DNA from 4 places in the Planomicrobium sp. MB-3u-38 genome. Region 2 is predicted to be linked to each of the others. Evidence: riboswitches for the same ligand, from Rfam matches in the RefSeq annotation. Region 2 holds a riboswitch; each other region holds the start of a gene.
The links. Region 2 has a riboswitch for S-adenosylmethionine ahead of mtnK (S-methyl-5-thioribose kinase). Riboswitches for the same ligand answer to the same signal wherever they lie in the genome.
Positions count from the first base shown of each region.

Region 1: it holds a riboswitch for S-adenosylmethionine, as region 2 does, so the genes downstream of both, metK (methionine adenosyltransferase) here and mtnK (S-methyl-5-thioribose kinase) in region 2, are expected to answer to the same signal.
Region 3: it holds a riboswitch for S-adenosylmethionine, as region 2 does, so the genes downstream of both, metC (cystathionine beta-lyase) here and mtnK (S-methyl-5-thioribose kinase) in region 2, are expected to answer to the same signal.
Region 4: it holds a riboswitch for S-adenosylmethionine, as region 2 does, so the genes downstream of both, CXF70_RS14865 (methionine ABC transporter ATP-binding protein) here and mtnK (S-methyl-5-thioribose kinase) in region 2, are expected to answer to the same signal.

Region 1 covers NZ_PJBO01000075.1:13,005-22,121, reverse strand. Annotated here, with positions in the region: gene CXF70_RS15930 (hypothetical protein) at 84-416, shown strand; gene CXF70_RS15925 (LLM class flavin-dependent oxidoreductase) at 488-1,516, opposite strand; gene CXF70_RS15920 (alpha/beta fold hydrolase) at 1,551-2,354, opposite strand; gene CXF70_RS15915 (gamma carbonic anhydrase) at 2,467-2,979, shown strand; gene metK (methionine adenosyltransferase) at 3,025-4,221, opposite strand; SAM riboswitch class I at 4,425-4,539, opposite strand; gene pckA (phosphoenolpyruvate carboxykinase (ATP)) at 4,775-6,364, shown strand; gene CXF70_RS15900 (alpha/beta hydrolase family protein) at 6,404-7,195, opposite strand; gene ytkD (RNA deprotection pyrophosphohydrolase) at 7,176-7,634, opposite strand; gene CXF70_RS15890 (Dps family protein) at 7,705-8,151, opposite strand; gene yidD (membrane protein insertion efficiency factor YidD) at 8,266-8,496, shown strand; gene CXF70_RS15880 (metal ABC transporter solute-binding protein, Zn/Mn family) at 8,585-9,117, shown strand, end outside.
Region 2 covers NZ_PJBO01000001.1:89,739-98,855, forward strand. Annotated here, with positions in the region: gene CXF70_RS00525 (DUF4395 domain-containing protein) at 1-367, opposite strand, end outside; gene mgtE (magnesium transporter) at 447-1,805, opposite strand; gene CXF70_RS00535 (1,2-dihydroxy-3-keto-5-methylthiopentene dioxygenase) at 1,984-2,517, opposite strand; gene CXF70_RS00540 (methylthioribulose 1-phosphate dehydratase) at 2,543-3,172, opposite strand; gene CXF70_RS00545 (2-hydroxy-3-keto-5-methylthiopentenyl-1-phosphate phosphatase) at 3,169-3,834, opposite strand; gene mtnW (2,3-diketo-5-methylthiopentyl-1-phosphate enolase) at 3,837-5,051, opposite strand; SAM riboswitch class I at 5,129-5,238, opposite strand; SAM riboswitch class I at 6,186-6,340, shown strand; gene mtnK (S-methyl-5-thioribose kinase) at 6,418-7,596, shown strand; gene mtnA (S-methyl-5-thioribose-1-phosphate isomerase) at 7,600-8,643, shown strand; gene CXF70_RS00565 (sugar ABC transporter substrate-binding protein) at 8,974-9,117, shown strand, end outside.
Region 3 covers NZ_PJBO01000010.1:113,933-118,193, forward strand. Annotated here, with positions in the region: gene CXF70_RS05605 (AAA family ATPase) at 218-1,147, shown strand; SAM riboswitch class I at 1,247-1,351, shown strand; gene metC (cystathionine beta-lyase) at 1,441-2,613, shown strand; gene CXF70_RS05615 (5-methyltetrahydropteroyltriglutamate--homocysteine S-methyltransferase) at 2,659-3,786, shown strand; partial or broken gene CXF70_RS18120 (geobacillin-26 family protein) at 4,107-4,261, opposite strand, start outside.
Region 4 covers NZ_PJBO01000071.1:121,993-131,109, forward strand. Annotated here, with positions in the region: gene CXF70_RS14835 (acetyl-CoA C-acetyltransferase) at 1-183, shown strand, start outside; gene CXF70_RS14840 (acyl-CoA dehydrogenase family protein) at 623-2,404, shown strand; gene CXF70_RS14845 (arsenate reductase family protein) at 2,502-2,855, shown strand; gene gcvH (glycine cleavage system protein GcvH) at 2,934-3,314, shown strand; gene CXF70_RS14855 (toprim domain-containing protein) at 3,494-3,832, shown strand; gene CXF70_RS14860 (thioredoxin family protein) at 3,839-4,150, shown strand; SAM riboswitch class I at 4,200-4,304, shown strand; gene CXF70_RS14865 (methionine ABC transporter ATP-binding protein) at 4,392-5,417, shown strand; gene CXF70_RS14870 (methionine ABC transporter permease) at 5,410-6,078, shown strand; gene CXF70_RS14875 (MetQ/NlpA family ABC transporter substrate-binding protein) at 6,138-6,983, shown strand; gene CXF70_RS14880 (dicarboxylate/amino acid:cation symporter) at 7,242-8,408, shown strand; gene CXF70_RS14885 (hypothetical protein) at 8,512-9,045, shown strand.

The DNA.
Region 1 (9,117 bases), on a different contig from region 2:
AACTTCCTTCTGATGAAACCGTATATTTTATTAGTTCACAATAAAACGTACGCCAAACTACTTTTCGAAAGGAGGAAAATACAATGAAGAATATAAGTATAATTTTATTGACTGCAGTAATTATCGGAGCCTTGAACTGGGTTGCTTCGCTGCTGCTGGATATGTCCTTTCTCGATATTTCAATTCCCGTCGGCGGTATTGCCCTTATCCTCATCTACTTTGTCACCAATAAAGGCGGCATGGCTTCAAGGCAGATGGACATGTCGATCCAAGGGCAGACCGGTATCCGGATGGAACACAAAACCCCCGTTTCTGAGCGCTCTTATGTCCTGATCGGTTCCATCATGTATGTCGCCGTTATGCTGGTAGTTTCATTTTTTGCTTACCGGGAATACTTTCTGGGAATTGGCTTCTAGGTTTCAGCGCACAGCCATAAACCGATGCATAAAAAATACCGCCCGATGCACAAGCATCCCAGCGGTATTTTTTATTGTTCTATTTTGCTGCGTGAATTTCTTTTCTTCATTTCATCAGCCACCAGCTCAAACGTCTTCAGTTTATCATTGAAATCATAAGCCATGGAAACCAGCATCACTTCATCTGCCTGATATTCCTCCACAAGCTCTTCCAATCGATCTCCTACCATTCGAGGCGTGCCGACGATCATGCGGCGCCGATTCTCTTCAACAAGCAGCTTCTCAAACTTGGTATATTCATAAGCAAGCGCCCTTTCGGGTGGCGGCGTTCCTTTTGACGGCATACCTTGCGCCCCCATTGAAAGCGCGAGGTCCAAAGATGATGCGACACTTTCGGCTTCCTCTTCAGTTTCCTGGCAAATGACGAAAATCGCAAATCCGACATATGGACGGCTATCTGCGCCGGATCTGAAACGTTCTCTGTAAGTATGTGTGAAATCCTGGCCGCCTTCACCGTTGATAAAATGAGCGAACATATACGGCAACCCTTTTTCTGCCGCCAATAAAGCCGACGTCATGCTCGAACCAAGAATCCATATCGGTGGCGCTGATTCAGTCAGCGGTGTCGCTTTCATACCGTGGTACATATGGTCTTCCGGTATTGCATCGTTCAGATACATGGACAATTCGTCTATCTGGTCCGGAAAACGGTCGACATTCCGGGATCTTCCTTCATTCAACGCCAATGAAGCTCTGGGCATTCCACCCGGTGCCCGGCCGACGCCTGCATCGATACGGCCCGGGTATAGCGCTTCCAGCAATTTAAAATTCTCCGCAATCTTGAAAGAAGAATAATGCGGAAGCATCACGCCTCCGGACCCCAGCCGGATTTTTTCCGTCACTGCCCCCAAATGGGATATCAGGATTTCAGGAGATGAACCTGCCAATGTCGCTGCATCGTGATGCTCTGATACCCAGAACCGGGTGTAGCCCCATTTTTCTGCAGCTTGCGCCAATTGGGCTGTCTGCTTTAAGGCTTCACCGGGGTTGCTTCCTTCCGACACAGGAGACTGATCGAGAATACTATAACGCAAAACCACATTCATCCACTCCCTTCAGATCTGATTATCATCCTTATTTAACTAAATAGCCGATCGAGCGCAACACATTTTTTATGAATAGATGAGAGGTGATGAATATATCTTCGCGTTCAGGCTCCTGAAAAAGATCATGGTAGGCGCCCTTCCATTCCTTGTAACTGAATTCTTTCAGGTTTTGCTGCTTCAACCAGTTTTTTGAAAATTCTTTATCAGCAATAAAATCTTTTTCGGCTGTCTGCACGAATGTCGGGATATCAGGGTAAGTCTGTTTCCCGTTAACAGCTTGTTTCATATACGCCTGCAACTCGCGGTACCAGCCGATCGATATCAGCGGTTTATATAATTCATCGTCCTTTTCAAGTTCGATCACTTCAGGATTCCGGGTAAGATCTTCAATTGTAATTTCGTGTTTTATTTTAATCTGTGAAGTAAGTTTCGGTACCCCGGATAAAGCGCTGGATAATTTGGATGGTGTTCTCAGCAAATGGAGCCATGGCGATGTAAATACAGCACCGGCAACTTCATGGGAATGTTTGCTTAAATAATTGATGGCCAACGCAGCTCCCAAACCATGTGCCACAATGAACACCGGCATCTCAAGCTCAATTGCAACATCCAGCATTTCACTGACCGCCTTTTCATAGGCTTCGAATGATTCAGTGTGTGCTTTTTGAATCGTCCCGTTTTTTCCGTGGCCGGGCAAATCACCCATCACCACTTCAAACCCTGAACTTCTCCATTCCTTGATCTGCCAGGCGTAGCGCAGATGATGTTCATATGCACTGTGAATGATTACAATCACTGCCTTCGACTGGCCTTCAGCCTGCCATTTCCACATTTGCCAACGCCCCCTTTAATCTATCTTCTAGTAATATCAGATCTTAAAGTTGACCTTTGAAAAGGTTTTGCTACCATTAAAGATATCTTATCTTGATTAAAGGAGTTTTACCATGATTTACCCATACAAAGACAAACACCCGCAAATAGACCCATCAGCTTTTATTGCTGATTACGCTACCATCACCGGCGATGTAAAAATCGGCGCGGAATCATCCGTCTGGTTCAATACTGTCGTCCGCGGAGATGTAGCTCCAACCGTTATCGGCAATAAAACGAATATCCAAGATCTCTGCATGCTGCACCAGAGCCCCAATAACCCATTGATTCTCGAAGACAATGTCACAGTGGGACATCAGGTGACGCTCCATAGCTGCACCGTCCGCAAAAATGCATTGATCGGCATGGGATCTGTTATCCTCGACGGCGCTGAAATTGGCGAAGGTGCATTTATCGGAGCCGGAAGCCTCGTACCGCAAGGAAAAGTCATTCCGCCAGGCAAACTGGCATTTGGGCGCCCCGCTAAAGTCATCCGGGATCTCAACGAAGAAGACATCGCCGACATGGAACGCATTGTTCGTGAATACGCCGAGAAAGCCGTTTATTATAAATCGCTTCAGAAATAATAAAACCCGCACGAGCCATGAGGCTTGTGCGGGTTTTTGATTTCATTAAATTCCTGATTGTTCTTTCAAGGCATCTGCTTTGTCAGTGCGCTCCCAAGGAAGATCCACATCTGTGCGGCCGAAATGGCCGTAAGCTGCAGTCTGCTTGTAGATCGGACGGCGAAGATCAAGCATCTTGATCAAGCCAGCCGGACGCAAGTCGAAATTATTGCGGACAAGATCGATGAATTGGTCTTCACTGATTTTGCCTGTGCCGAATGTATCAACTGAAATCGAAACCGGATGTGCAACACCGATTGCATAAGCAAGCTGCACTTCACATTTATCAGCCAATCCTGAAGCGACAATGTTTTTCGCTACATAGCGCGCTGCATATGCACCGGAACGGTCAACTTTCGTCGCGTCCTTACCGGAGAATGCACCGCCGCCGTGGCGTGCATAACCACCGTAAGTATCAACGATGATTTTACGGCCAGTAAGACCCGCGTCTCCTTGAGGTCCACCGATTACAAAACGGCCAGTCGGGTTGATGAAATATTTTGTTTCATCATCCAGCAAATTAGCCGGAACGACTTCATCAATGACATATTCTTTAATATTGCGCTGGATTTGCTCAAGCGTTACTTCAGGATGATGCTGTGTTGAGATAACAATAGTATCCACGCGAAGCGGCTTATCGTTTTCATCATATTCAACCGTAACTTGTGTCTTGCCGTCAGGACGCAGATATGGAAGAATTTCTTCCTTGCGGACTTCTGCTAAACGGCGAGCCAATTTATGTGCCAATGAAATCGGCAATGGCATCAATTCCTCGGTTTCATTGTTCGCGTAACCGAACATCAAACCTTGGTCTCCTGCTCCGATATCATCCAATTCTTTATCCGTCATTTGGCCTTCACGGGATTCAAGAGCCACGTTCACTCCTGCAGCGATATCCGGCGATTGCTCATCAATTGCAGTCAATACCGCACTTGTTTCAGAGTCAAAGCCGTATTTCGCGCGTGTATAACCAATATCTTTAACAGTCTGGCGCACCACTTTCGGGATGTCCACGTATGTGTTTGTTGTAATTTCCCCTGCTACAAGAACAAGTCCTGTAGTAACGGTAGTTTCGCACGCTACTCGTGCATTAGGGTCTTCTGCGAGGATCGCGTCCAGGATGGCATCTGAGATTTGGTCACAGATCTTATCCGGATGTCCTTCTGTTACTGATTCTGATGTGAATAATCGACGGTTTGTCAAAAAATGTTCCTCCTTATATCCTGCGAGATTGCTCTCGAAATTGATACGGTACTCGTTTTCCCATGTCAAGTCCGTTCCAAACATTCTGGATTGAACTTCAAGCCGTTGTGGCCTTTGTACACGAGGATTAAGGGCGATTCATAAAAAAATCCCTTCACTCATCATTCAATGAGGAAAGGAGAAATCATCATAAGCACCTTTCACTCTTATCATCCAAGGCCTGTGAGCCTTGCTTCAGGTTGGGCACCAGCGCTGCATCTATGCAGCAGGTTGCCGGGTTTCATAGGGCCTGCCCCCTCCACCAGCTCGGAATAAGAGTATCCGTTCAATTTTTCATCATACGGAATTGGTTAAATGATGTCAACGTTTTTTATATTTTATTCGCATTAGATGCATGAAAACATCCCATTTCGGGTATTAATTATGCACAAATGATTAATTTTCAATTCCTACGGGTTATTAGTATAGACTAATCGAGTTAATGTGTTATACTATTGTTCGAATATAACTCTTCCCCAATGCCTTGGGAATAACCGAAAAGGAAGGTACATATATGAACTCAGTTAACTTAGCAAGCGATTTGAAAGATCTTTTAAACGGCCCCAACGTCAATGTCCAATGGTCGGTTCCACAATTGGTGGAGGCAGCCACTTCACGTGGAGAAGCAATTTTGACGCGCGAAGGCGCAGTCAAAGCCGAAACGGGTAAATACACTGGCCGCTCGCCTAAAGATAAGTATATGGTAGAAGAAGATATTTCGAAAGATAAAATTGACTGGGGTACAGTAAACCGTCCGATTTCTTCTGAGGTTTTTGAGAACCTATATGCAAAAGTGCTGAAGCACCTGAAAGAAAGAGAAGAACTTTTCGTCTTTAAAGGATTCGCAGGGGCAGACCCGGAATCACGCCTTCATATCCAGACGATCAACGAATATGCGTGGCATAATCTATTTGCCCACCAATTATTCATCCGTCCGACAGAAGATGAAATGAAAATCCATGACGCAGAGTTCACTGTCGTTTATGCACCGACTTTCAAAGCTGATCCGGCTGTCGATGGCACTGATTCCGAAACATTCATCATCGTTTCCATGGAAAAGAAAGTAATTTTGATCGGCGGAACTGAATATGCCGGCGAAATGAAAAAATCCATTTTCTCAATCATGAACTATATTCTTCCTGAAAAAGGCATTTTGCCGATGCACTGCTCCGCTAACGTTGGACAGGAAGGCGACGTTGCTTTGTTCTTCGGCTTGTCCGGAACAGGGAAAACGACGCTTTCGGCTGACCAGGACCGCAAATTGATCGGTGATGACGAGCACGGCTGGTCTGATAACGGCGTTTTCAATATCGAAGGCGGCTGCTACGCTAAAACGATCAACCTTTCACGTGAAAATGAACCACAGATTTTCGATGCAATCCGTTTCGGATCTGTCCTTGAAAATGTTGTCGTTGATCCGGAAACACGCATTCCCGATTACGATGATGGTTCATTGACTGAAAACACGCGTGCAGCTTATCCGATTGATGCGATCGATAACAGCATCCACCCTTCAATGGCTGGACATCCGAAAACGATCGTCTTCCTGACTGCTGATGCATTCGGCGTATTGCCTCCTATCAGCAAACTGACGAAAGAACAGGCGATGTATCATTTCCTTAGCGGATATACATCAAAACTGGCAGGCACAGAACGCGGCATCACTTCTCCGGAAGCGACGTTCTCGACTTGCTTCGGTTCACCTTTCCTGCCATTGCATGCAACTGTCTACGCAGAAATGCTCGGCAATAAAATCGATGAACATGAAGTGGAAGTTTTCCTTGTAAACACGGGCTGGACTGGCGGAGCATACGGCGTCGGCAACCGCATGAAACTTTCTTATACACGTACTATGGTCCGCGCAGCGATCAAAGGCGAATTGAACGACGTTCAGACTGAACAGGAAGCAGTCTTCGGACTCAGCATTCCACAGGCAATCCCTGGCGTGCCAACTGAGGTTCTTAACCCTCGCGATGCTTGGTCTGACAAAGAAGCTTACGATGCGAAAGCACAGGAGCTTGCTCAGAAATTCCAGGATAACTTCAAGAAATTCGGTTCCGTATCAGCTGACATCAGCGCTCAAGGCGGACCATTGAATAATTGATAAGCAAAAGCACATCCGGCAGCCTGCCGGATGTGCTTTTTAATTTGCAGATTCCTGTTCTTTCTCCTTCATCCAATGCGCTAACGCCGCAACTGTCTTCCGGTTTGCAGCTGGTGGAAAGAAATGCGTGTATTCCGGGAAATACCAGGTTTCATGGGGATGATCATTCAGCTTTAAGGCTTCTTCCAAAAGATAAGCCTGCGCCGGCAAGACATTTTCATCTTGCAGTCCGTGAATGATCAGCATCGGTGCTGTCGCTTCTTCAAGCCGCATCAGCGGATTCCGTTCTTCATAGGCCGTCAATGCGGTATTCGGCGTCCCACCGTAAATACGTTTCATCATGCGGCGCATATCCGGTCGCTCTTTGTAGGTTAAAACAGTATCAGTAACGCCTGCCCATGTTACAAGTGATGTAATATCATCCCGCAGCACCGCTGTCCACAGCGCCATGATGCCGCCTCTTGAAAATGCCAGCAGATGCACATGCCCATTGCAGAACTGTTTCAATACATCCACTGCATGGACCGCATCCCAGCGGTCGGCACCTGCAAATTCATCACGCCCTTCTCCCCCTCTGTTGCCCCTGTAATAAGGCGCAAAGACAACAAATCCCTGAGCCGCGTATTGGGCAGCCCTTGCCGGCCTTACCATGCCGATGGACTGGATGCCTCCGCGCAAGTACAGCAATCCGCTGTAATTTCCAGGTTTTTTGGGTTCGGCAAGCAGTCCTTTGACTTTCAAGCCTTCCGACCAATAAACGATTTCCGTCAGCTTCACATGGGGGTTCGGTGAAGGATATATCCTTTTAGATTTAATCATCCCATTTTCCATCCAGTTTCACCCGCTCCATAATTTGTTTCATTCCTTCATCTTTCATCAGAAAGCTGAAGTCGCTGTCCAAGTCCAAACTATCAACCAGAACAGCTCCATTCGTTTCCATCAGATCAATTTCATCTACTGCTGCAACAGTTCCTGTAAATACCGTCTTAGAAAATGGCGGCTCGCTATGGACCAAGTATTCCGCAAACCATTCAAGCTCATCAATTACGGCGCCTGTTTCCTCGTATACTTCCCTTTTGGCGGCTTCGGCCAAACTTTCTCCTGCTTCCGCTTTGCCACCAGGAAACTCCAGCCCCCGTTCCTTGTGTTCAGTCAACAGCCACTTTCCTTTGAATTTCGCAATAATCAGTACGTGTCGGCTTTCCACTTGAAAAGCATCCTTTTCAAACGATAACCGGCAAGTGAAGCCATTCAAATCCGTATATTCCATCCTGTCTCACTCCTGAACAAATAAAAAAAGCGCACACAATTCGTAACGTGTGCGCTTGTGTAATTTTATTCTACTTCTTTTCGCCAAGGAATGCTGAAAGCATCCATGAATGCTTCTCAAGGTTCTGGTGAATGGCGTTCAACATATCTTCTGTCATATCGTCGCCGTCTTCAGCTGCATATTCCATGCCTTTTTTCAGTGAAGCCATGATCTTATCATAATCACTTACGATGGTTTCAACCATCTCTTCAGCACTTTCCTTGCTGCTCGCTTCAGTTACCACAGACAAGTCAAGCTGCTCTTTCATCGTTGCGACCGGTTTGCCCCCAAGTGCAAGCAAGCGTTCTGCAATTTCATCCATATAAGCTGTAGCTTCATTATAAAGTTCCTCAAATTTCACATGAAGCGTGAAAAATGACGGCCCTTTTACATACCAGTGGAAATTATGTAATTTCGTATAAACCACCGACCACGTCGCGACCTGTACGTTCAATTCCTGATTTAATTCGTTAGACATCCAAATCCACTCTCCATTCGATATAATAAGTTCTTATACTTTATTAATACCTTTAAAGCCCCTACAATAAACATGAAGAGTTCCCAAACATATGGAATGAAGAAGGCGACCTGCATGAAAATGATACTGATTAAAATTTTCCGCTTCTATCAGCGGTTCATATCCCCCCTGTCACCACCAAGCTGCCGGTTCTATCCGACATGCTCCCATTACGGCATCGAAGCCGTCGAAAAACATGGAGCTTTGAAAGGCGGATACTTGGCAATTAAGCGGATACTCAGCTGCCATCCTTTCAATAAAGGCGGCGTTGATTTCGTACCTGAAGAATGGCCTCCAAAGAAATAAGTTGGAGGTTTTTCTTGTGTTTAAATTTGGTTTGCGGTAAGATACTCAATGTAATTAAAACGTAATCGTTACATTTTGGAGGATCTATATGAAAAAAACATTTCTCTTTATACTATTAATATTTATACTTCTCTTGGCCGCTTGCGGCGATTCCGGTGCAGACAATGCCGATACACCGGCAGACGGTTCGAAAATACAAGTGTTCACGACTGTCTATCCGATCACTTATTTCACTGAACGGATCGGTGGAGACCAAGTGGAAGTCAAATCCGTCTACCCGGCTGGAGCCAATGAACATACTTTTGAACCCACCCAGCAGGATATGATCGCTATTGCGGAAGCAGATCTTATGTTCTACATCGGCCTTGGACTTGAAGGTTTTATTGACAGCGCGAAAAGTACGCTTGAAGGTGAGGATGTCAAGTTTGCGGCACTTGCGGATTCAATAACGGATGAACAATTGGATGCTGCGCTCAAACATGACGGTGAAGAATCCCATGAGGATGAACAAGAAGAACTTGATGAGCAATCTGAAGAAGCCGATCATGAAGGCCACGACCACGGCTCGACAGATCCACATATCTGGATGTCGCCGCAACTCAGCCAGCAGCTGGCAACATC
Region 2 (9,117 bases):
AGCGGACGGTGCAGCCGATGCAATAGCCCATCAGCGCTATGCCGGCTGCTGCCATGACCATGATAGCGAAGAAATATGCGGCTGCCGTAATTCCGGCAGCGAAGAATACCAATGATAACCCGAGGCAGACAGTCGCAATCCATTGATTGAACAATTGCTGGTCGCGGTCTTCCTGGATATATTCATTGGCCGGCTTCTTCAAAAGCGGTCTGGCGGCCATGATGACCGGATTTTTCTTTGTGATCAATGTATAGACACCCACTGCGAATGGCAGCAGGAGAATAGCTGGTGACAGGATCAGTCCGGCGATAACCGACAATACGATAAAACTCTGATTTAATTGGACAAGCGGTTTTGGAATCGTCATAATGCAGCCCCTTTACTCTTTTGTTCATTATACCAAGTAACTTAATAGGAATAAAGGGAATAGAACTGGCGCAACCCTTTTACATCAATTGCGTGATAAAAACTGTAGCGATGCCGAAATAAATCAGCAGCGACAGAATATCGTTTATTGTGGTGATCAGCGGTCCCGATGCGATGGCGGGGTCGATGTTTAATTTGAATAGAAGTAAAGGGATGATGGTGCCGGCCATGGTCCCGATGATCAGCGTCAGGAGCAGCGAACTGCCGACGACAAAGCCGAGCACGAGGCTGCCTTGCCAGAAATAAGCGATGCCTGTGATCAGCACGGCGCAAATCACGCCGATGATGATGCCGACCCATAACTCCCGGACGATCAGTTTGATGCTTTGGCGGAAATTCGGTTTTTGCGATACGAGGCCGCGGACGACCACTGCCAGCGACTGGGTGCCGGTGTTACCGGTCATGCCCGCAATCATCGGCATGAAGAAAGTCAGTGCGACAACCGTTTCAAGCGTCGCTTCAAAACGGCTGATGATGCCGCCCGACAGCAAACCGATGAACAGCAGGAGGACAAGCCAGGGCAGGCGGCGGTAAGCGGCGACAATCGGCTTGGTTTTGAAATCGATCGATTTACCGGAAGCGGACAGTTTTTCGATATCCTCATTGGCTTCCTGCATCACGACATCGATCACGTCATCGACGGTCACCACGCCGACCAGCCGGTTATCGTCCTCCACAATCGGCAAGGAGACGAAATCATAGCGGCTGATCAGGTTGGCGACTTCTTCCTGATCCGTCAGCACATCGGCTTTTACGACACGGCTGTACATGACATTGCTGATTTCCTCATCCAGTTCGCCGAGCAGCAGGTCTTTATAGGAAACCACGCCTTCGAGGCGCCGATCCTCATCAACCACGTACAGGTAGTTCAGAAATTCGGCATATTCAATGAAATGCTTGATCTTGTCGATGGCTTCCCGGATCGTGTAATGACCCGGAATCCAGACGTAGCGGTCATTCATGATCCGACCGGCCGTTTCAGGCGGGTAATTCATCAGGTTCTGGACAATCGTCGATTCATCGCTGTTCATATTCGCCAGCAATTCGTCGGCGCGATGAGGCTCGATGTCGGCAAGCAGCGAAGCGAGGTCGTCATTATCCATCCGGTCGAGAACTTTTTTGGATTTCTCGATGCCCAGTTTATGCAAGATCTCCAGCTGCTCGTCGCTGTCGAGCTCATCCATCAATTCCGTCAATTGTTCGGTCGTTAAGTAAAGAAGGAACTTGGTGCGGTGCTTGCCGGGGATGCGGAGATAATGCTGTGCCATATCATAGGGCTGCAGTTCATCCATGACCTCCTGGAATTCATGGATGCGCCCTTCTTTGAGTGACTGCACAATTGCAAGTGTAATTTCGTTATCGGTCATTAATAATGCCATCAGAATCTCCCCTTGGATCAGCAGAACATCCGCCGCGTCCGTAAGCGGAAACGGTGTGTTCATTTGTTACACTATCCCTCAAAACGCCGGTGATGAAAAGCTTTTTATACACAAAAAATCCCGGAAGCCGAAGCGATGCGCTTCTTCACCGGGATTCTTTTCATTTAATTGAATGCTTTCAGCTCTGAACGCTTTCTTCCTGATAAACCGGCACCCATCCTTCAGTCGTCACGAAGATGCGAACAGCGACCACTTTGCGGTCATCGGCAAGCGTGAAATAATGCGTGATGTTTTCCGGTACCGAAATCAAATCGCCCGGTGTCAGGTGGACTTCGAAAAAGCGCTCGTCTTTGCCCTGGATGATGAAAACGCCGTGGCCGCTGACGATATAGCGGACTTCGTCGTCTGTATGGATATGTTTGCGCTGGAAGTTCTTCAACAGTTCATCCAGTTTCGGGTTCGAATCTGAAAGGGAAATGACGTCAGCCGCTTTATAGCCGCGACGCTCAGAGATATCGTCGATTTCCGCTTTGAACGCTTGCAGGATCTGTTCTTTCTCGTCATCGCTCAAATCGAATTTTTCACGGAGCGGTTCCGGCAATTTATTGATGTCCCAGTGTTCATAGACAACTTCCTGCTGCTCCAAAAATGCTGCGACTTCGTTTTGCGCTTCGATCGTTTCGTCTGTACCTTGAATTTTGATGATTGCCATTAATAATCTTCCTCTCTGATTGGGTTTATTTTATTTGAAGTAATGCCAATTGATATTGAAATAAAAACTCGCTGGCCTCCAGCAATTTCTTCGCTTCAAAAGCGTCTTTGCCCCATACGGTGATGCCGTGGTGGCGGATCAGTACAGCGCCTTTGTCGGCTGTCAGGTGTTCTTCGAAATCTTCCGCCAGCCGCGGGATATGGGCGTGGTTGGCGATGATCGGAATGGACAAGACAGCATCTTCATCCCATAAGCCGAATGCTTTGATGAGTTCCTGTCCTTTGAAATCGATTTTGCCGTCGCGTCCATAATGTTCGGACAGGACGTTATTGGCAACGGTATGGACATGTAGGCTGCAGCCGGCACCGGTTTTATTGTAGATGGCGCTGTGCAACAACGTTTCGGCGGAAGGCTTGAGGTGGGTGGCTTCGACCGGCTCGCCTGCCGCATCGACGAGGAGGAAATCCTCATCGGTCCGTTTGTACTTATCCTTGCCGCTTGCTGTAACCAGGAACTGGAGCGGCGCATCATTCACTTTGATGGCGAGATTGCCGCTTGTGCCCATGAACCAGTCGCGCCCGGCAAGAACGTCTTTAACGTCCGCCAGTTCATTCCATTTTTCCTGCAGCTTCGTCAATGTCTGTTCTGTCGTCATGACCGCACACCCAATTTCGCATCGATGATTTCTGTAACGTCTCCGAAATTCTCGAAAGGCTCGTAAGGGATGTTCAGTTCCTCGCATTTTTCAATGAGGAAATCGCGGGCAATGACAAGGTCGGCATATTTTGCCGCCTGCAGATCGGTGATCGAATCACCGATGACAATGCTCGTGCCGCCGTCCGCGAGAAGCTTCCGGATAATCGACGGCTTGCAGCAGCCGCAGCCTTGGCTCGCGCACTTGTCGTCGCAACCGTGCGGGAAATCGATCCGGATGGTATCGCCCGAGAAATCCGCTTCATTGCAATAAATGCCTGCGAACGGTCCGAACGGTTCAAGCAGCGGGTAGACGAAAAAGTCGATGCCGCCGCTGACGATATAAAGCGGGATGTTGTGCTGTCTCGTATAGTTGACGAAATCCGCAAAGCCTTCCCGGATCTCCCCCTGCTCGAGCACGTATTCGATGACTTCATCCTTTTTGGATGATGGCAATAAAGAAAACATCTTTTTGACACCTTCACGTATGGAGATGGTCTGAGCGAGAATCTCGTCTTTGATCGGTTCCCAGCCCGGCGGATTGAAATGCTTCATGATGGCGATTAAATTATCGTTGGTTGTGATTGTGCCATCAAAATCACAAAAGATGATTGGCTGTTTCATGATTACCCCCATAATTCCAAAGCTGTTTTTAATTCTGGCTGCTGTTCACTGGCGTCTTCCAGGCTTTGCTGTTGCAGGACGGCATCGACCGCCTGGCGGAATGCTTTGCCGCCGCCCGCCGCGCCGTCGGGATGTCCGTGGACGCCGCCGCCTGCGTTAATGATGCTGTCGATGCCGAAATCGTTGATGAGTAACGGCACAAGTCCCGGATGGATGCCGGCGGATGGCACCGGAAACGTTGGTTTCAACAGGCTTTCATTCGTTAACTGTTCGCCGAGTTCTAGTGCCGCTTCCTTCTCCATGGCAACACTGCCGTAAGGGGAGGGAAACAGCGAGAAGTCAGCGCCGGCGTAGCGCGTCAATTTGCCGAGCGCGAGCGGTGCCGCGACGCCGTAGAACGGAGAAGAAGTGAACGCACCGCTGAACGCCGGATGTGCCATGAGCGGCAGAGCGATGTCATCGTCTTCTGCGAGTTCCTGCAGCACATCGAGTCCGTAGGCATGAACATTGAACAGCAATGCGTCAGCACCGAGTTCACGGGCTTTTCGTGCCTTGTCGCGTAATTGTGATGTGCGGCCCGACAGGTTCACCGCGTAAAGCGTGCGGTGGCCGGTTTCGGCATAGACTTCGTGCAGAACTTGTTTTGCAGCTGTGATGCGCTGTTCAAAAGGCGTCAGCGGATTGTCGAACAGGATTTCGTCGTCTTTGACTAGATCAACGCCCCCAAGCGCCTGCTGTCTGAGCTGTGCCGTTAGATAATCGATGTCCCGGCCAATCACGCCTTTGAAGATGCTCATAACGAGCGGGCGGCCATGGACATCGAGCAATCCACGGATGCCGTCGATGCCGAAACGCGGTCCCGGAAATTCTTGGAGCAGACCTTCTTCAAAATCGAGATCCAATAATCTCACTTCACCGTCGAGCGACAGTTTGCCGAAAACGGTGGTCAGAATTGCCGGCAGGTCCGCTGAGAAATTCGCGCTTGGATAGGAAACTTTGATATGTGCTTTAATTGCATCGGGCGTGAGGGGGTGAGGGCTTTGTGGAAATTCCTCCACCGACACCACATGGCCTTTATGTTTTTTCAATTGCTCCTGCTCGAGAAGCGGCAAGTCGGTCCACGACCCGATCGTGAGCCCAAGCGCGATGCCTTCCGCCTTCTTCTCAAAAGACCCCGCTTTGCCGTATACCTGATAGCTCGCTGTCAGTCTGCTCATATGTGACACTCCTTAAGTTCTTTTCATGAAAAATAAAAAACCTCTTCAAATAAGAAGAGGTTAAGGGCGTTAACGACTTCTTATTTCTCAGCCACACGTTCTGGCTGCAAGAATTAGCACCGTGTCCATCGCTGGACCGGTTGCCGGGCTTCGTAGGGCTTGTCCCTCCACCTGCTCTAAATAAGAATTGATATTCGGTTGGTTGTTGCAATAAAGTAATTCTGATTATTCCACGTGCGAAGAATTCTGTCAACAGGGAATTGTGAGAAAGTTTTTTGAGAGAGATGCCAATGGTAAAACTGCATAGTGGGGAGTGAGCGGCTTACCGCTCACGGACCCAGCAGTTTGCACAGCAAACTGTAGGCAATCAGGGGTTTTAGATTTGGTTTGGGCGGCGAAAGGGCTCCGGACAGTAAACAGGCTGATCCGGACAGTATTTTCGTTTTGCGGACAGTATTTTGAGAATGCGGACAGTATTTCAGTGTATCCGGACAGTAAATCCTTAATTTGGAAATAAAGATTGAGAAATGAATTTGGAAAGTAAAGTGGCTGTTTTGGAAAGTATTTTGGTCAAATTGGAAAGTATTTAAAGTGAATTGGAAAGTATTTTAGCTATTCTGGAAAGTAAATCCTTAATTTGGAAATTAAGCTTGCTTGGAAATGAAAAATCAGTAGCCCGGCGAGGCAAATTCTATCCAAAATCGAGAATTTCACCTGAATTTGTCCTCAGAAAACCCCGAGTCCCTCAACCGGCGGCCATTTTCACCAAAAAACAGGTGAAATCACGACCGAAATCTGCTGTCACTTCAACAAGACACACCAAAAACAACCCAAAACCACCATAAAAGAATCGAAAAGCCTTCGCCGCCAGCGAAGGCTCATTTCAAACCCACAAACCCAGGAAGTTTCCGCCGAGCGGAAAACTTCCGCTAAAAGGGACTTAGTTTTTATTTGAAGTAAAGGGGGAGGTGCAAAAGCAGCCTGTCTAAACAGCAGTTCTTTCATAAGAGCATACAAAACGTGGCGAGCAGCCATTTTGCAAATTGAAAAATAATTCAAAACTTCTTGTTGACAGTCTATTCTGAACCGTGGTAGGATTCATCTCATAACAAAAACCGCATATAAAACTTAGTACTCTTATCAAGAGCAGGCAGAGGGAAATTGGCCCTATGACGCCCAGCAACCGACCGTAATACCTTCGTGAGAAGGGGCGCTTTATGCGCCGGGATGAACATCCCGCAAGGCACGGTGCTAATTCCACCAGAAATTTACTTTCTGGAAGATAAGAGGCATGGAACCTCTTAATTCTGCGCCTCTTTCTTAACGGAAAGAGGCGTTTTTATATTGTAATTCAGGAGGAAAAAACATGACAACTACAGCAGTATCCACATACCACGCATTGACAGAAGCAGAGGCCATCGGTTTGGCGGCGGGACTTTTTCCGGCAGGAGCAGGTCTGGAATGCCGGGAGATCGGCGATGGCAATTTGAATTACGTATACCGGGTAAGTGACCGGGCAAGCGGCAAAGGCGTCATCATCAAGCAGGCGTTGCCTTATGCCAAAGTGGTGGGCGAGAGCTGGCCGCTGACCTTGAAGCGTGCGGCGATCGAAGCTGCGGCGTTGCGTAAGCACGGTGAATATGCGGTTGGCCTGGTGCCGGAAGTGTATGGCACCGATGAAGAATTGGCGTATACGATCATGGAAGACCTGTCCCATTTGACGATCGCCCGTGAAGGCTTGATCCAAGGAAAAGAGTATCCTAAGCTTTCAAGCGATATCGGGGAATATCTGGCACAGACTTTATTCCATACATCGGACTTCGCGTTGCATCCGTTTGAGAAGAAGCGGCTGGCCGCTGAATTTTCCAACCCGGAACTTTGCAAAATCACGGAAGACTTGATTTTCACGGATCCATTTTTCGATTACGAGACAAATGATTTCGAACCGGAACTTCGGCAGACGGTCGAAGGCATCTGGCACAATGACCGTTTGAAACTCGAAGCGGCGAAATTGAAGCGCAGCTTTTTGACGGAAGCGGAGGCATTGCTTCACGGCGACCTCCACACCGGCAGCATTTTCGCTGATGACGATGAAACCAAGGTCATCGACCCGGAATTCGCTTTTTATGGACCGATCGGCTTTGACGTCGGCTTGTTTATTGCCAATCTGATTGTACAGGGCATCACGCGGAACGGCGATGGCCGCGGCTCAATCGTCGGCCATATCGAAAACGCGTGGCAGGTATTTGAAACACGCTTCACGGAGCTTTGGGAAAATGAAGGCATTGAAGATTTCAAAAGCGTTCCGGGTTACCGCGAATCCGTTCTCGACAAGATTTTCAAAGACACGCTCGGTTTTGCCGGCTGTGAATTGATCCGCCGCACCATTGGCTTGGCGCATGTCAAAGACCTGGACGGTATTGAGGATGCAGAACAGCGTATCGAATCCAAAAAACAGGCTCTCCGCATCGGGGAAAATTTAATCTTAAAACGCAGCGAACTCACATCGATTCAGGATGTGACAGCGCTTTTGAAGGAGCTGTAAAGCATGGCAATCCCATTATCAATCCAATGGATCAACAACCAATTGATTATTCTCGATCAACAGAAACTTCCGCATGAAACGGAATATATCGCGCTGAACACAATCGAAGATGTCTACGATGCGATTATTACAATGAAGGTCCGCGGCGCACCGGCGATCGGCATAACAGCGGCTTACGGTTTGGCGCTGGCTGCCCAAAAGCATGACACGGAAACGCTGGAAGTATTCCATCATTTCGTGAAAAAAGACGCGGTTTACCTGGCGTCTTCGCGTCCGACGGCAGTCAATCTGGCGTGGGCAATCGGCCGGCTGCAGCAAGCGATCCAATCAGCCAAAACGGTTGCAGCGGCAAAAGCGGAAATTTTAGCGGAAGCGAAACGTATTTATGAAGAAGACGAGGAAGCGTGCCGGACGATCGGCGGTTATGCGCTCGATCTATTGGAAGGCCGTTCGAGAGTCATGACGATCTGCAACGCGGGCTCCATTGCGACAGCGAAATATGGCACCGCGCTCGCGCCGTTTCATCTCGGCAAGGAATTGGGGCGTGAGTTCGAAGTCTTTGCCTGCGAAACGCGACCGGTATTTCAAGGGTCGCGCCTGACGGTTTGGGAGCTGCAGCAGTCCGGTGTGGATGTGACGCTGATCACTGATAGCATGGCGGCGCACACGATTGGGGCGAAAGGCGTTGAAGCGATCATTGTCGGCGCTGACCGCATTGCGGCAAACGGAGATACAGCCAATAAAATCGGTACCTTCAACCTGGCGATTCTGGCAGCGGCCTATAAAATCCCTTTCTATGTGGCGGCACCGGCATCAACGTTCGATTTGCAGATTCCAAACGGCAAAAACATCCCGATCGAAGAGCGATCGGCGAAGGAAATCACGCATATTGCCGGACAGCAAGTTGCACCGAACGGCACAAAAGTCTACAACCCGGCATTTGATGTGACGCCGGCGCAGTACATTACGGCAATCATCACGGAAAAAGGCATCATCCATCCGAATTATGAACGAAATATACCGGAACTGTTTTTGACAGTTAAGTAAGTTATATAGTCGATATTCCGCAAAACAGCTTCGCTTTCCTGGGGGCTCGCGCTGAGCTAACTCGTGCTCGTTCCACTTCGCCCGAGTGGATCTCAGCACTTCGCTCGAAACGGAGTTGGAAAGCCAACTCCGTTTCTGTTCCTCTGGGAGTCTCCGCTGTTTTGCTCCATATCGTTAGAAACTTCTCTCAGCGACGGTGCGTTTCCGGACTGAGCGGAGCAATAAGACGAGTGTTCTTCTCGGCTTATTGCGGGAGCTTTGTCCATAGCACCGAAGCGGTATTCATAGTGATTACAACAAAAATATTGCAAGTTAAGAAGGAGAAAACTCATGAAAAAACAATCATTTTTAATAATCGCGGCTTTATTGTTCATCAGTATTTTATTGGCGGCGTGCCAGCCGAAAGGCGAGACGGTGACGGAAGCGGAAACGGATTCGGATAAAAAGTCGGAAGCCTCTGAACATCCGCTGGCG
Region 3 (4,261 bases), on a different contig from region 2:
TCTGTAATTCAAATTACTGATGATCCGCCCCAGCCACCATGCCGCTGTAGCTGAAGACCACCCCATCCGTTCCTTTACCTTTTAATATTCGCTGAAGGAGTTGGAAAACCTTTTTAGATGAAGGCGAAAATTCCCTTTTGGTTTTGCAGACTTGAAAAGGGTATGGAAGATAAAATGAATTTTTACATATTTCATTTCTGCCGAAAGAAGGGTTACTATGGCGAAATTCACAATGCTGATCGGCCTTCCGGGAAGCGGCAAAACCACCTACGCCCGCAGCCTGCTTGAAGGAAACGAAGATTGGGTCCATCTCTCTTCCGATGAAATCACGAACCGTAGCCGCCTGCCCGGCGAATCCGTCGATTACCAAAATACGTTCGAAGAAATGTATCAGCAGACATTCCACCATTTAGAAAACGGCTCCAATGTCATTTACGATGCAACAAACCTAGCATCCAAAAGAAGACGGAGCATATTGAACCGGATCGAAAAATTCGAGGCCGAAACAGAAGCGATCATCTTCCTCACTCCCCATGCTTTACTGAAAAAACGCAATAGTAAGCGGCAAACTGTCGACCGCGTGCCCGGCCATATAATCGAACGTTATATCCGCGCATTCCAGTTGCCGAGAAAAGATGAAAATTTCGGCTGGATCCGCTTCCTATCAATGCCACCCTATAAAGAAATAAATCCGGAACAGCTTAAGACGCAGGCCCTTTTATTTGAGGGTCACGAACTGTTTTTCAAAAGCTTTGAAGAAACCAGACCTATGGCAGAGACTGCAGAAATGCGTGCCTTGCTGCAGCAGAACTATGGAATCATTCGAGAAATATCAAAAGAAGTCAGTGACTTTGAGGAGCAGGAATTGCTGTCGTGGACCATCCTTTTGCATAACATAGGCAAAGCTTATGTCCGGAAAAACTTGCCGATTGAACAGGATAATTTCTATGGCTACGAACATGTCAGTGCCTACCTCGCTTATCAAATCCTCTTATCACTTCAATTCCCTCTGCGATTCATTTACGATGTTTTATTGCTGATAGATGAATTTGAAATCGGAAAAGAATTAAAACGGGGAAAAGTGAAGCGGCGCGTTGGTTTGGAGAATTATGAGCGGTTGGAAATGTTGTGGAGGATTAGCGTTTGAGTTGAGCGGTCCAAAATTTATTTATCAAATATTCTTGCATTTTCTATCAACTTGTTTTATTGTTAAACACATCAACTGACAACTAACTTAATAATCTATTTCTTATCAAGAGAGACGGAGGGATTTGGCCCTGTGATGTCTCAGCAACCTGCCCGCAATGGCAAAGGTGCTAATTCCAATAGGCGCGAGCCTAGAAGATGAGAAGAACAGATCTCTTTTGAGGGGCTTTCTTCTTTATTGAAGAAAGCCCCTTTTCTATTGGAAAAGGAGCTCTGTCAAAGGAGGACTTAAAAATGACCGACCGCTTAGAAACGAAATTTATCCATTCCGCCGGTGTCGATTCGAAGACCGGCGCCGTCAATGTCCCGATTTACCTGTCGTCGACGTTCCACCAGCAAAGCATCGATGAGTTCGGCCCTTATGATTACAGCCGCTCCGGCAATCCGACGCGCCAGGCGCTGGAGGATACAATCGCAAAACTCGAGAACGGCACACGGGGATTCGCTTTCGCCTCAGGCATGGCCGCTATCTCGTCGGCTTTCATGCTGCTGGAATCCGGCGATCATGTATTGGTGTCAGAAGATGTGTATGGCGGCACCTACCGCTTCATCACGGAGGTGCTGGGTAAATTCGGAATCGATCATTCATTCGTCAATATGACGGACCTCGATGAAGTCGCGCGGGCTTTCAGGCCAAACACGAAAGTGATCTACATCGAGACCCCGTCCAATCCGGTGATGAACATAACCGATATCGAAATCGCCGCCAAACTCGCCAAAGCGAACGGCTGCCTGACGTTTGTCGACAACACATTCATGACGCCGCTGTTCCAGAACCCGCTTGATCTCGGCGCGGATCTTGTGCTTCACAGCGCGACGAAATTCCTGTCCGGCCACAGCGATATCGTTGCAGGACTCGCCGTTACAAAAGACACGGCACTCGGTGACCGCCTCGGCTTTATCCAAAACTCCTTCGGTTCGGTCTTAGGCGCACAGGATTCCTATTTATTGATTCAAGGAATCAAAACGCTCGGCGCGCGTCTCAAGCAGTCGAGTGAATCCGCACAGAAAATCGCTGAGTTCCTGCATCGCCATCCGGTTGTCGAAGAAGTTTATTATCCGGGCTTCTCCTTCCATCCCGTCAATCCGATCCAGCAGCGGCAGGCAAGCGGCTATGGTGCAGTCCTATCATTAAAGCTGCCGGACAAAAATTCGGCGCGCATCTTCAAGGACGCCTTGCGGATTCCGGTTTTCGCCGTCAGCCTCGGCGCTGTCGAAACGATTCTGTCGTATCCGGCGACCATGTCGCACGCCGCGATGCCGAAGGAAGAACGCGAGAAACGCGGCATCACCGACGGCCTGTTCCGTTTCTCCGTCGGCCTCGAGCACACCGACGACCTGCTCGAAGATCTGGAGCAGGCACTGGAGAAAGTCCGAGTGAAAAGCAAGCTCAGCATTGCGAACTAATCTATACGCCAAATAAAAACTAAAATCAGAAAGCAGGAATTCCCCATGACAAATCCAATCACAGAAACAACAAAAACAGCGGTAAAAGCACCTTTCAAGGCAGATCACGTCGGCAGCCTGCTGCGTCCGGAAAGCATCCATCAGGCAAGAAAAGACTTTAAAGAAGGTGTTATCACGGCAGAGCAATTACGCGAAATCGAAACGACAGAAATCAAGCGCATCGTCGACAAGCAAATCGAAGTCGGCTTGAAAGCCGTCACTGACGGCGAATTCCGCCGCACATTCTGGCACACCGATTTCATGGCTGGCATCAACGGCTTTGAAGGCTATACACCGGAACATGGCTATAAATTTAAAAATGTAGAGACCGAAGCTTACGACGTACGCAATATCGGCAAAGTCTCATTCAATGGAAACCATCCTTTCATCCAAGACTTTATTGAATTTAAAGAGATTGTCGGCGACCGCGCCATTCCGAAACTGACGATTCCAAGTCCGAACCAGTTTTTCAATCAGGGCATCCGCGACGAAAACATCTATCCGGATATTGAAGACTATGCAAAAGACGTCATCCAGGCTTACCGCGACGCTTTCAAAACCTTCTATGATTTAGGCGCACGCTATATTCAGATTGACGATGTCTATATCGCCGGGCTGTCAGCGCCGGGAATCCCGTTCAACGACGGCAAGTATAATCGAGAGTTTTTGATCGACCTCGCGCTGCGCGTCGCAAACGGCGTGCTTGAAGGCAAGCCGGAAGATCTTGCGGTAACCACTCACCTCTGCCGCGGCAATTACCAGTCCGACTGGGCATTTGAAGGAAGCTACGCGCTGATCGCACCTACCCTTTTCGCTAAAGAAAAAGTCGACGGCTTCTTCCTCGAATACGACGACGACCGCTCAGGCAGCTTCCAGCCGCTCGAGCACATTCCAGCTGGCGGCCCGCGCGTTGTGTTGGGCGTCTTCACTTCGAAGAACGGGGAGCTTGAAGATAAGGAAGTCATTAAAGCACGTGTCGCGGAAGCCGCACAGTATGTGCCATTACAGCAGCTCTGTATCAGCCCGCAATGCGGTTTCGCGTCAACCCATCATGGCAATAAACTCACAGAAGAACAGCAATGGGAGAAGTTGCGTTATATTGTGGAAGTTTCTGAAGAGATATTTGGAGAGTGAAATAATGAAGAAGGCAAGCGCTGGGTGCGCTTGCCTTTTTTTTTGTGGTTATGATTTTTTTCGGTTATTTATATAGGTTTCAAAGTGTTTTGATATTTTTCCCATTACTCAATTTCAAGATGGCTATCTATTTAAATCAGCATTATGCCAGTTACAATCAATCCAATTGTACCGAACATTAAATACAAATAACCAAGAACAAAACTGTTCCTATTCTTTGATTTTTTGAATTTTAAATAATACAGTCCAAATGAAATAATTATGATAGTCAGTAGCACGGTTATTAGTTCAAAGATTATCAAATTTACCCTCCTATCTCTTTACAGAGAGAAATAATAAGCTCTCGCTTTATTTACATGACCATGTATTTTGACCATTGCATCTAAAGCCGATCCATAAGCACCTAACGCTGCTAACCCTGCAGCTAGCGTACCAGCGCCTGCAGTAGGAACAGAGAGAATAAACGACAACCAAG
Region 4 (9,117 bases), on a different contig from region 2:
GACATCGATAAAGTCAACTTGAACGGCGGAGCAATTGCACTTGGACACCCACTGGGTGCAACCGGTTCCATCCTGACAATCCGTATGCTGAGTGAACTGAAACGCCAAGGCAAACAATTCGGCGTAGTTACAATGTGTATCGGCGGAGGAATGGGCGCAGCAGGCGTCTTTGAAATGCTGTAGTCTTTCTTATTCGTGGAACTAATGAAATGACTTATATACCGCTTTGGCGCTATGGACATGGCAAAGATTATGCTCCTGCGCACTGCTCGTCGCAAAGGATGCGCCATCTTCGTATGGCGAACCTCGCCTCCCGCAATAAGCCGAGAAGACCACTCGTCTTACTGCTCCGGTCGGCATTCGCCTGTTCCTGAACCGCGCCTTTGCTGAGAGAAATCTCTTGAGATATGAAGCAAAACAGCGCAGACGCCCAAGGGAATAGAAACACAGTTGGCTTGCCAACTGTGTTTCGAGCGAAGTGCTGAGATCCACTCGGGCGAAGTGCAACGAGTCCGAGTTAGCTCAGCGCAAGCCCCCAGGCAAGCGAAGCTGTTTTGCGGAATATCGGTTACTAGTATTATTCGTCTAAATGAAAAGCTTTATAAAATAGGAGGAATATAAAATGTCAGAATCAAAAACATTGATCAAAGGCGGAAGTTTCCTAATTGAAGACGCGGATCTTTCACGCGTATTTACACCGGAGGATTTCACAGAAGAACATAAGATGATCGCCAAGTCCACGGAAGATTACGTAAACACTGATGTAATGCCTGTGGTTGAAAATCTTGAGAACCACGAATTCGAACATTCTGTACGCCTTTTGAAAAAAGCAGGCGACCTTGGCCTATTGGGTGCAGACGTTCCTGAACAATACGGCGGTTTGGGTCTCGATAAAATAGCTTCAGCTTTGATTGCTGAAAAAATGTCCAAAGCAGGCGGTTTCTCGATTACTCACGGTGCCCACGTCGGCATCGGTTCATTGCCGATCGTTCTTTTCGGTAATGAAGAACAAAAACAAAGCTATCTTCCACGCCTTGCAACTGGTGAAATGATTGCTGCCTACGCATTGACTGAGCCAAGCTCCGGATCGGATGCACTTGGCGCTAAAACGACTGCCAAGTTGAACGAAGCAGGCACACACTACGTATTGAACGGTGAAAAACAATGGATCACAAACGCTGGATTTGCGGATGTATTCGTAGTTTACGCTAAAATCGACGGGGAGCAGTTCTCTGCATTCATCGTTGAGCGCGAATTCCCAGGCGTTTCTGTAGGACCGGAAGAGAAGAAGATGGGGATTAAATCATCTTCAACTCGTACATTGATCCTTGAAGATGCAGAAGTACCGGTTGAAAATCTGTTGGGAGAAGCTGGCCGTGGACACATCATTGCCTTCAATATCCTGAACATCGGACGTTACAAATTGGGAGTAGGTACAATCGGAGCTTCCAAACGCGCAATGGAAATCACGATTCCATACACGAACCAGCGCCAGCAATTTAAAACACCTATTTCATCATTCAACCTGACTCGTGAAAAACTTGCGACGATGGCTTCACAATTATACGCACTTGAAAGCTCGGTTTACCGCACTGTCGGTTTGTTCGAGGACCGCATGAGCGGCTTTACGGATGAAGAACATGCTAACGGTAAACTGGTTGCGGATTCTATCGCAGAATTTGCGGTTGAATGTTCAATGAATAAATTCTTCGGTACGGAAACGCTGGACTTTATCGTTGATGAAGGCGTTCAATTGCACGGTGGATATGGCTTCATGCAAGAATATGAAATCGAGCGCATCTACCGTGACTCACGCATCAACCGTATTTTCGAAGGCACGAACGAAATCAACCGTTTGCTGGTTCCGGGTACATTGCTGCGTAAAGCAATGAAAGGCGAATTGCCATTATTGCAGCACGCTCAAAAACTTCAGGAAGAGTTGTTGATGATGATGCCGGAAGAAGTCGGCACTGAAGCTTTGGCTCAGGAAAAATACCTGGTAGGCAACGCGAAGAAAATCGCGATCCTTGCAGCTGGACTTGCTGCTCAAACTTACGGTACGAAATTGGAACAGGAGCAGGAAGTTCTTGTGAACATCGCTGATATCGTCAGCAATGTATTCGCGATGGAATCTGCAGTTCTGCGTACTGAAAAAGCGATCGCTGCTTCAGGTGAAGAAAAAGCGAAGCAAAAACTTCTTTATACGCAAATCTATTGCCAGGAAGCATTCGATAAGATCGAAAAGGATGCGAAGGAAACTTTGATCGCTGCAATTGAAGGCGACAACCAGCGCATGATGCTTTCAGCGTTACGCAAATTGACTCGTTCAACTCCATACAATGTCATCGCTAAAAAACGCGAAGCTGCTGTTAAGTTGATCGATGTTGAAAAATACGTAGTTTAAAAGATCTTATGAAGGGCCGCCAACTTTTGGCGGCTCTTTTTTATTCGCCGGTATAGCAGAGCTTTGCTAGAATGGTCATAAGAAGGAGGTTTTAAATATGGTGGATTTTTATTGGTACCCGAAATGCAGCACTTGCCAGAAAGCGAAAAAGTGGTTGACCGCGAACGGGGTGGACTTCAAGGAAATACATATTGTTGATAACCCGCCTACAAAGGATGAGTTGAAAAAGATGGTGGATGCCAGCGGAATCGATTTGAAGAAGTTTTTCAATACGAGCGGCCAGCAGTACCGTGAACTTCAATTGAAGGATAGGCTCCCTGAAATGTCCGAAGATGAAAAGCTGACGCTGCTTGCTTCAAACGGCATGCTGGTCAAGCGCCCGATTGCATGGGACGGTCAAATGGCGACGCTTGGGTTCAAGGAAGAGACTTATAAAAATACCTGGTCTTAAGCAATGTGCAATCTTGTAATTGGTCAGGTAATATGTCAAACTGAAATTGAAGCTACTACATATTTTGGAGGCGTTTGGATGAGCACACCACAAGAACTTCGTTATTCAAAAGAACATGAATGGGTAAAACTTGAAGATGGTAAAGCACGCATTGGCATCACTCATTTCGCACAGGCTGAACTTGGTGACATCGTATTCGTCGAATTGCCGCAAGTCGGCGACGAACTGAAGAAAAACGAACCATTCGGCAGCGTTGAGTCTGTTAAAACGGTATCGGAACTTTACGCTCCAGTCAGCGGTAAAGTGGTTGAAGTCAACTCTGAACTTGAAGACAGCCCGGAATTCGTTAACGAATCTCCATACGAGCAAGCATGGATGGTAGTCATCGAAGCTCCTTCTGAAGATGAAGTGAACGAATTGATGGATGCTGACCAATACAAAGAAATGACAAACGAGTAAGTTCCAGTAAGCGCCTGTTTTTCGGCGCTTTTTTTTATAAGTTTTTATTATTCATCAATCCTTCTCCGTCTCTGTAATAGCAACGCCAGGCAAATCAATTGATTCGCGTGAAACGGGTATATAATATAAATAGATATCAACATGCTCTCTATTCCAATTAATCAGCGGGGTGTTGGATAATGGACAAAGTGATCGTAGTTGAAGGGATATCGGATAAGAACAGGATTGCGCCGCTCATTGCGGAGAACGTGACCATTCTTTGCACAAATGGCACAGTAAGTGCTACAAGGCTTGAAGAACTGTTGCTGCCTTTTGAAGGACAGGATATCATCGTATTGGTCGATGCAGATAAATCAGGTGAAAAGCTGAGGAAATTGGTGAAACGTGAGTTTCCGGAAGCCCGGCATTTTTATATCGACCGGAGCTATAAGGAAGTGGCCACCACGCCTCTCCGTATACTGACGGATGTTCTGATTGCAGCAAATATCCGGGTCAATAACCTATTAGCCGAAGGATGAAGATATATGAAAGAATGGAACCATAAAGAATGGAGCAAAGCCAAAAACACCAATAAGCTGGCGGCTTATTACCTTTATACGCCTATGTGCGGGACTTGCCAGCTGGCTTCGAAAATGCTCGAAGTAGTTGTCGCTGCGATGCCGGATTTGTCTATCGGCAAGGCTAACTTGAATTATGTGCAGGAAATTGCTTCTTTATATGAAGTCGAAAGCGTGCCATGCCTGTTGATCACAGAAAACGGCAAGCTGAAAGAAAAGGTGTATGCCTTCCATTCCGTACCTTATATTTATGAAAAGTTAAAAATTGTTGACGTATAAAACAAGCCGTGATAAATTAATATCCTGAACAACAAACTTAATAACGTAACTCTTATAAAGAGTGGTGGAGGGAAGTGCCCTGTGAAGCCCGGCAACCGTCATGAAAATGAAATGGTGCCAAGTCACACAAAGCGAAAGCTTTGGAAGATGAGAGAACGGTTGACGTATATATTTTTGCGTGTGCCCTTCTGCTCATTTCTGAGCGGAAGGGTTTTTTATTTTGAAGTGGGAGAGTGTAGCAATGATTGAGTTAAAGCAATTGACGAAGACATTTGATGTCGGCAAGACTGCATTGACAGCTGTAGATGACGTTAATCTGACCATTGCCGATGGGGAAATTTTCGGGATCATCGGCTACAGCGGTGCAGGCAAGAGTACGTTGATCCGCATACTGAACGGTCTGGAAAAACCGACTTCAGGTACTGTCGACATCAACGGTCAGAAAATAACCGATATTAAAGGCGCCGAATTGCGTAAGGCACGCCAAAAAGTTAGTATGATATTTCAGCATTTCAATCTACTATGGTCCCGTACAGTGCAGGAAAATATTGAATTTCCGCTGGAGATCGCCGGGGTTCCAAAAGCTAAGAGAGTGGAAAAGGTAAAGGAACTCGTTGAATTGGTAGGCTTGGCAGGCCGTGAAAATGCTTATCCTTCACAATTGTCCGGTGGACAGAAGCAGCGCGTCGGTATTGCCCGCGCATTGGCAAACGATCCTGAAGTGCTGCTGTGCGATGAAGCCACTTCAGCTCTGGATCCGGAAACAACCGACGCTATTTTGGACTTATTGGTTGATATCAATAAACGGCTCGGCTTAACTATTGTGCTGATTACTCACGAAATGCATGTAATCCGGAAAATCTGCCATCGTGTGGCAGTGATGGAAGGCGGCAAAGTAGTGGAACTCGGTGACGTACTTGAGATTTTCCAGACGCCGAAGCAGGAAATCACCAAACGCTTCGTGGCTCAAGTCACAGAGTCGGAGGATTCGAGCGAAACCATCAAGCATTTGCGTGAATTGTATCCGACAGGCGAATTGGTGAAGTTGGTGTTTGTTGGCGAACAGGCAGAGCAGCCGATCTTGACACAGCTGATCCGGAAGTTCCCTGTGGAAGTCAATATTGTCCAAGGGAAAGTATCACATACACAGCGGGGAGCATATGGAACATTGATTTTACAGTTTAAAGGCACGGACGCTGATATCCGTCAGGCCCTCGACTTTCTCAATCAGGAAAATGTACAGGCGGAGGTGATGGCAAATGATTGAGTCATTATTTCCGAATGTCGACTGGGACAAGATGTGGGAAGCGACACTTGAAACAATCTATATGACAGCAATGTCGACATTATTTACGTTCATCATCGGACTTGTACTTGGCATCATTTTATTTCTGACAGCGCCAAAGCAATTATGGGCGAATAAAATCGTTAACTGGCTCACTGGGGTATTCGTGAACGTTTTCCGCTCCATACCATTCATCATCCTGATCATTTTGCTGATTCCTTTTACAAGCTTCCTGATCGGCACGATTCGTGGACCGAACGCTGCACTTCCGGCACTGATTATAGGTGCGGCGCCGTTTTATGCGCGTCTGGTACTCATCGCTTTCCAGGAAATCGATAAAGGCGTCATTGAAGCAGCTCGTTCAATGGGAGCAACAACAGGCACCATTATCCGTAAAGTCCTGTTGCCGGAATCAAAACCTGCTTTGATCTCAGGGATTACAGTCACTTCGATTGCTTTGGTCGGTTATACAGCTATGGCTGGCGTCATCGGTGCCGGCGGACTCGGAACGCTTGCATTCCTGGATGGTTTTCAGCGCAGCCGTCCTGATGTCGTATTGATGGCAACCATTCTAATTCTGATCATCGTATTTATCATCCAGTTTATAGGTGACGCATTAACCAAAAAAGCAGACAAACGTTGATAACGGAAATTTCGTTGACATAAGAAATACAACTACAGAGAAAAGGGAGACTACACACTATGAAAAAACTACTTACAGGAACTTTATTGGCAACATTAGCTTTAGCAGGATGCGGCAGCGACAGCAATGAAGCTGGCACTGACTCAAGCAACGGCGGATCTGGAGAAGGCGAAACAAGCACGATCAAAGTGGGTGCATCAAATGTGCCGCACGCGGAAATTTTGGAACAGGTCCAGCCGATTCTTGAAGAACAGGGAATCGAATTGGAGATCGAAACGTACCAGGATTATATCTTCCCGAATGAAGATCTGGATTCAGGCGAAATCGATGCAAACTATTTCCAGCATATCCCTTACTTTGAATCTCAAATGGAAGAGCACGGCTATGATTTTGCAAATGCCGGCGGTATCCATATTGAACCAATCGGCGTCTACTCCCAGGAATATGATTCACTTGAAGAGCTTCCGGAAGGCGCGACAATTTTAATGAGCAGTTCAGTGGCTGACCACGGGCGTATCCTTTCCATGTTGGAAGCACAAGGCTTGATCACGTTGGCTGATGACATCGATAAAACAAAAGCTGAAGTAAGCGATATTGTTGAAAACCCTAAAGATCTGCAATTTGAAACAGATTACGAAGCAGCATTATTGGTGCAAATGTATGAACAGGGCGAAGGTGATGCAGTGTTGATCAACTCCAACTATGCGATCGACGCAGGCATCAACCCGCAGGAAGATTCTATTGCACTTGAAGATTCAGATTCACCGTACGTAAATATCATTGCGGTCCGTTCAGGTGATGAAGACAATGAAGCAGTACAAGCATTGGTAGAGGCACTTAAATCAGAAGAAATCCAGGATTTCATTCTAGAAGAGTGGGGCGGATCTGTAGTCCCGGTTGATTAAGAGAAACGACAGTAAATTACATGCTCCATATCCAAACAGGTTAAAAGCATCCTCCGGGATGCTTTTTCTTGTTAATGTAGGATTTGGTAAAAAGTATACATAAAGTTAGGAAGTTCAAACCAGTAGCTATGATTATTTCGATATAGTAAATTAATCTAATATTCCGTGTATTTTCGAAAAGCTTATCTTATTTCATCAACTATGGTAATTTGATAACTATTAATAAAAAAACATTTGTACACATAGGGGGGACATGCAGTGAAGTTTAAATTCGGTTTATTGCCCAGAATTATTGTGGCCATTGTATTGGGAGTTTTAATTGGTTCCATCGCTACGGAAAACATCGTGAGGATTTTTGCTACATTCACATCCATCTTCGGTAATTTCCTGAACTTTGTTGTGCCGTTGATTATTCTGGGTTTTATCGCACCAGGGATCGCAAAATTGGGCAAAGGTTCCGGCAAGTTGCTTGGCATTTCAACGCTTGTCGCGTACAGCTCAACCGTAATTGCAGGAGTTTTTGCTTTTGTTGCGGCTATGTTCGTTTTGCCCGGATTCATGGAAGGGCGGGCACTTACAAGCCTTGATGATCCTGAACATGCGCTGGCTCAAACTTTTATCGATCTGGAAATGGCTCCATTATTTGGCGTAATGTCTGCTTTGATTTTGGCATTCCTGCTTGGTATCGGAATGGCATCGACAGGAAGCAAAACCATGATTGCCTTTTTTGATGAATTTCAGGCTATTATCGAGAAAACAATTTCTGTCATCATAATTCCGCTATTGCCCTTTTACATCTTCGGCATTTTCGCCAATATGGCATACGGCGGAGCGGTCATGGAAATCCTGTCGCTGTTCGGAATTGTTTTTGTCCTGATCATCATCCTGCATTGGTTGATGCTGTTGCTACAGTACAGTACTGCCGGCACTTTAAAGAAAAAGAATCCTTTTGTCTTGCTTAAGACAATGATGCCTGCCTACTTCACGGCACTGGGCACTCAGTCTTCTGCAGCCACGATTCCAGTGACATTGAGACAAACCCGAAAAACAGGAGCAGATGAGCGCATAGCTGATTTTTCGGTTCCGTTGTTTGCAACTATCCATTTGTCTGGGAGTACGATTACTCTGGTTTCCTGCGCGATCGGTGTAGTCCTCTTAACAGGACAGTCACCTGATTTCGGATCGTTCTTTCCATTCATCCTGATGTTGGGTGTTACGATGATCGCTGCTCCTGGGGTACCAGGTGGAGCTGTAATGGCGGCAATCGGTTTATTGCAAAGCATGCTGGGGTTCGATGAAACAATGGTCGCTTTAATGATCGCTCTCTATATGGCCCAAGACAGTTTCGGGACAGCCGCAAACGTCACGGGTGATGGAGCTTTGGCCAATATCGTAGATCGTTTCACAAGCGGACGAAAAGTTTAGAATTATTTTTTGATTCAGTACATTCCGGCTATTTCCTATTCTCTATACTCTTCTGTAAAGCTATGCTAATATATCAAAGTATTGAGAATAAGGAGGAAACACCATGAAAAAATTATTAGTAATTGGATTATCATCTTTGCTTTTTTTAGGTGCCTGCAGTTCTGAAGAATCCGGTGATACAAGTAAAGAGACGGATTCATCGAACAGCGAAACAGCTTCAACAGATAACGCAGAAGTGAAAAAAGAATTGATGAGATTTTATATGGCAGTCCCGAACACGATCAATGAAGTGGACGGCGATCTGAATACATTTGAACAGCAGCAGGCTGAAGAGATTCTGCCTGAGGGAGACGAATTGACAGCATTGAAAGAAGCGGCGGCAAGTTCTGCAGAAGAAGCTTCACAAGCTGTTGAAGGAATCGAAATTCCGGAAGCTTTGAGCGATAAAGAAGAAGATATCCAGTCAGCACTTGGCATGATTTCTGAATCCTACGATATGAAAGCAGCTGCGTTGGCTGAAGAAGAAACTTCTTTTGAAGCTGCCAATGAAAAATTTGCTGAAGCGGACGAAATTTTCAATTCCATTCTTGAAGAATATGAATTGATTCCTTCAAGCATTCAAAATGAAGTAAACTAATGAAAAACCTTGAGCCCGGCATGCAAATGTCGGGCTTTTTCTTATATTTTCCAAAAACTATGACGATAGGTC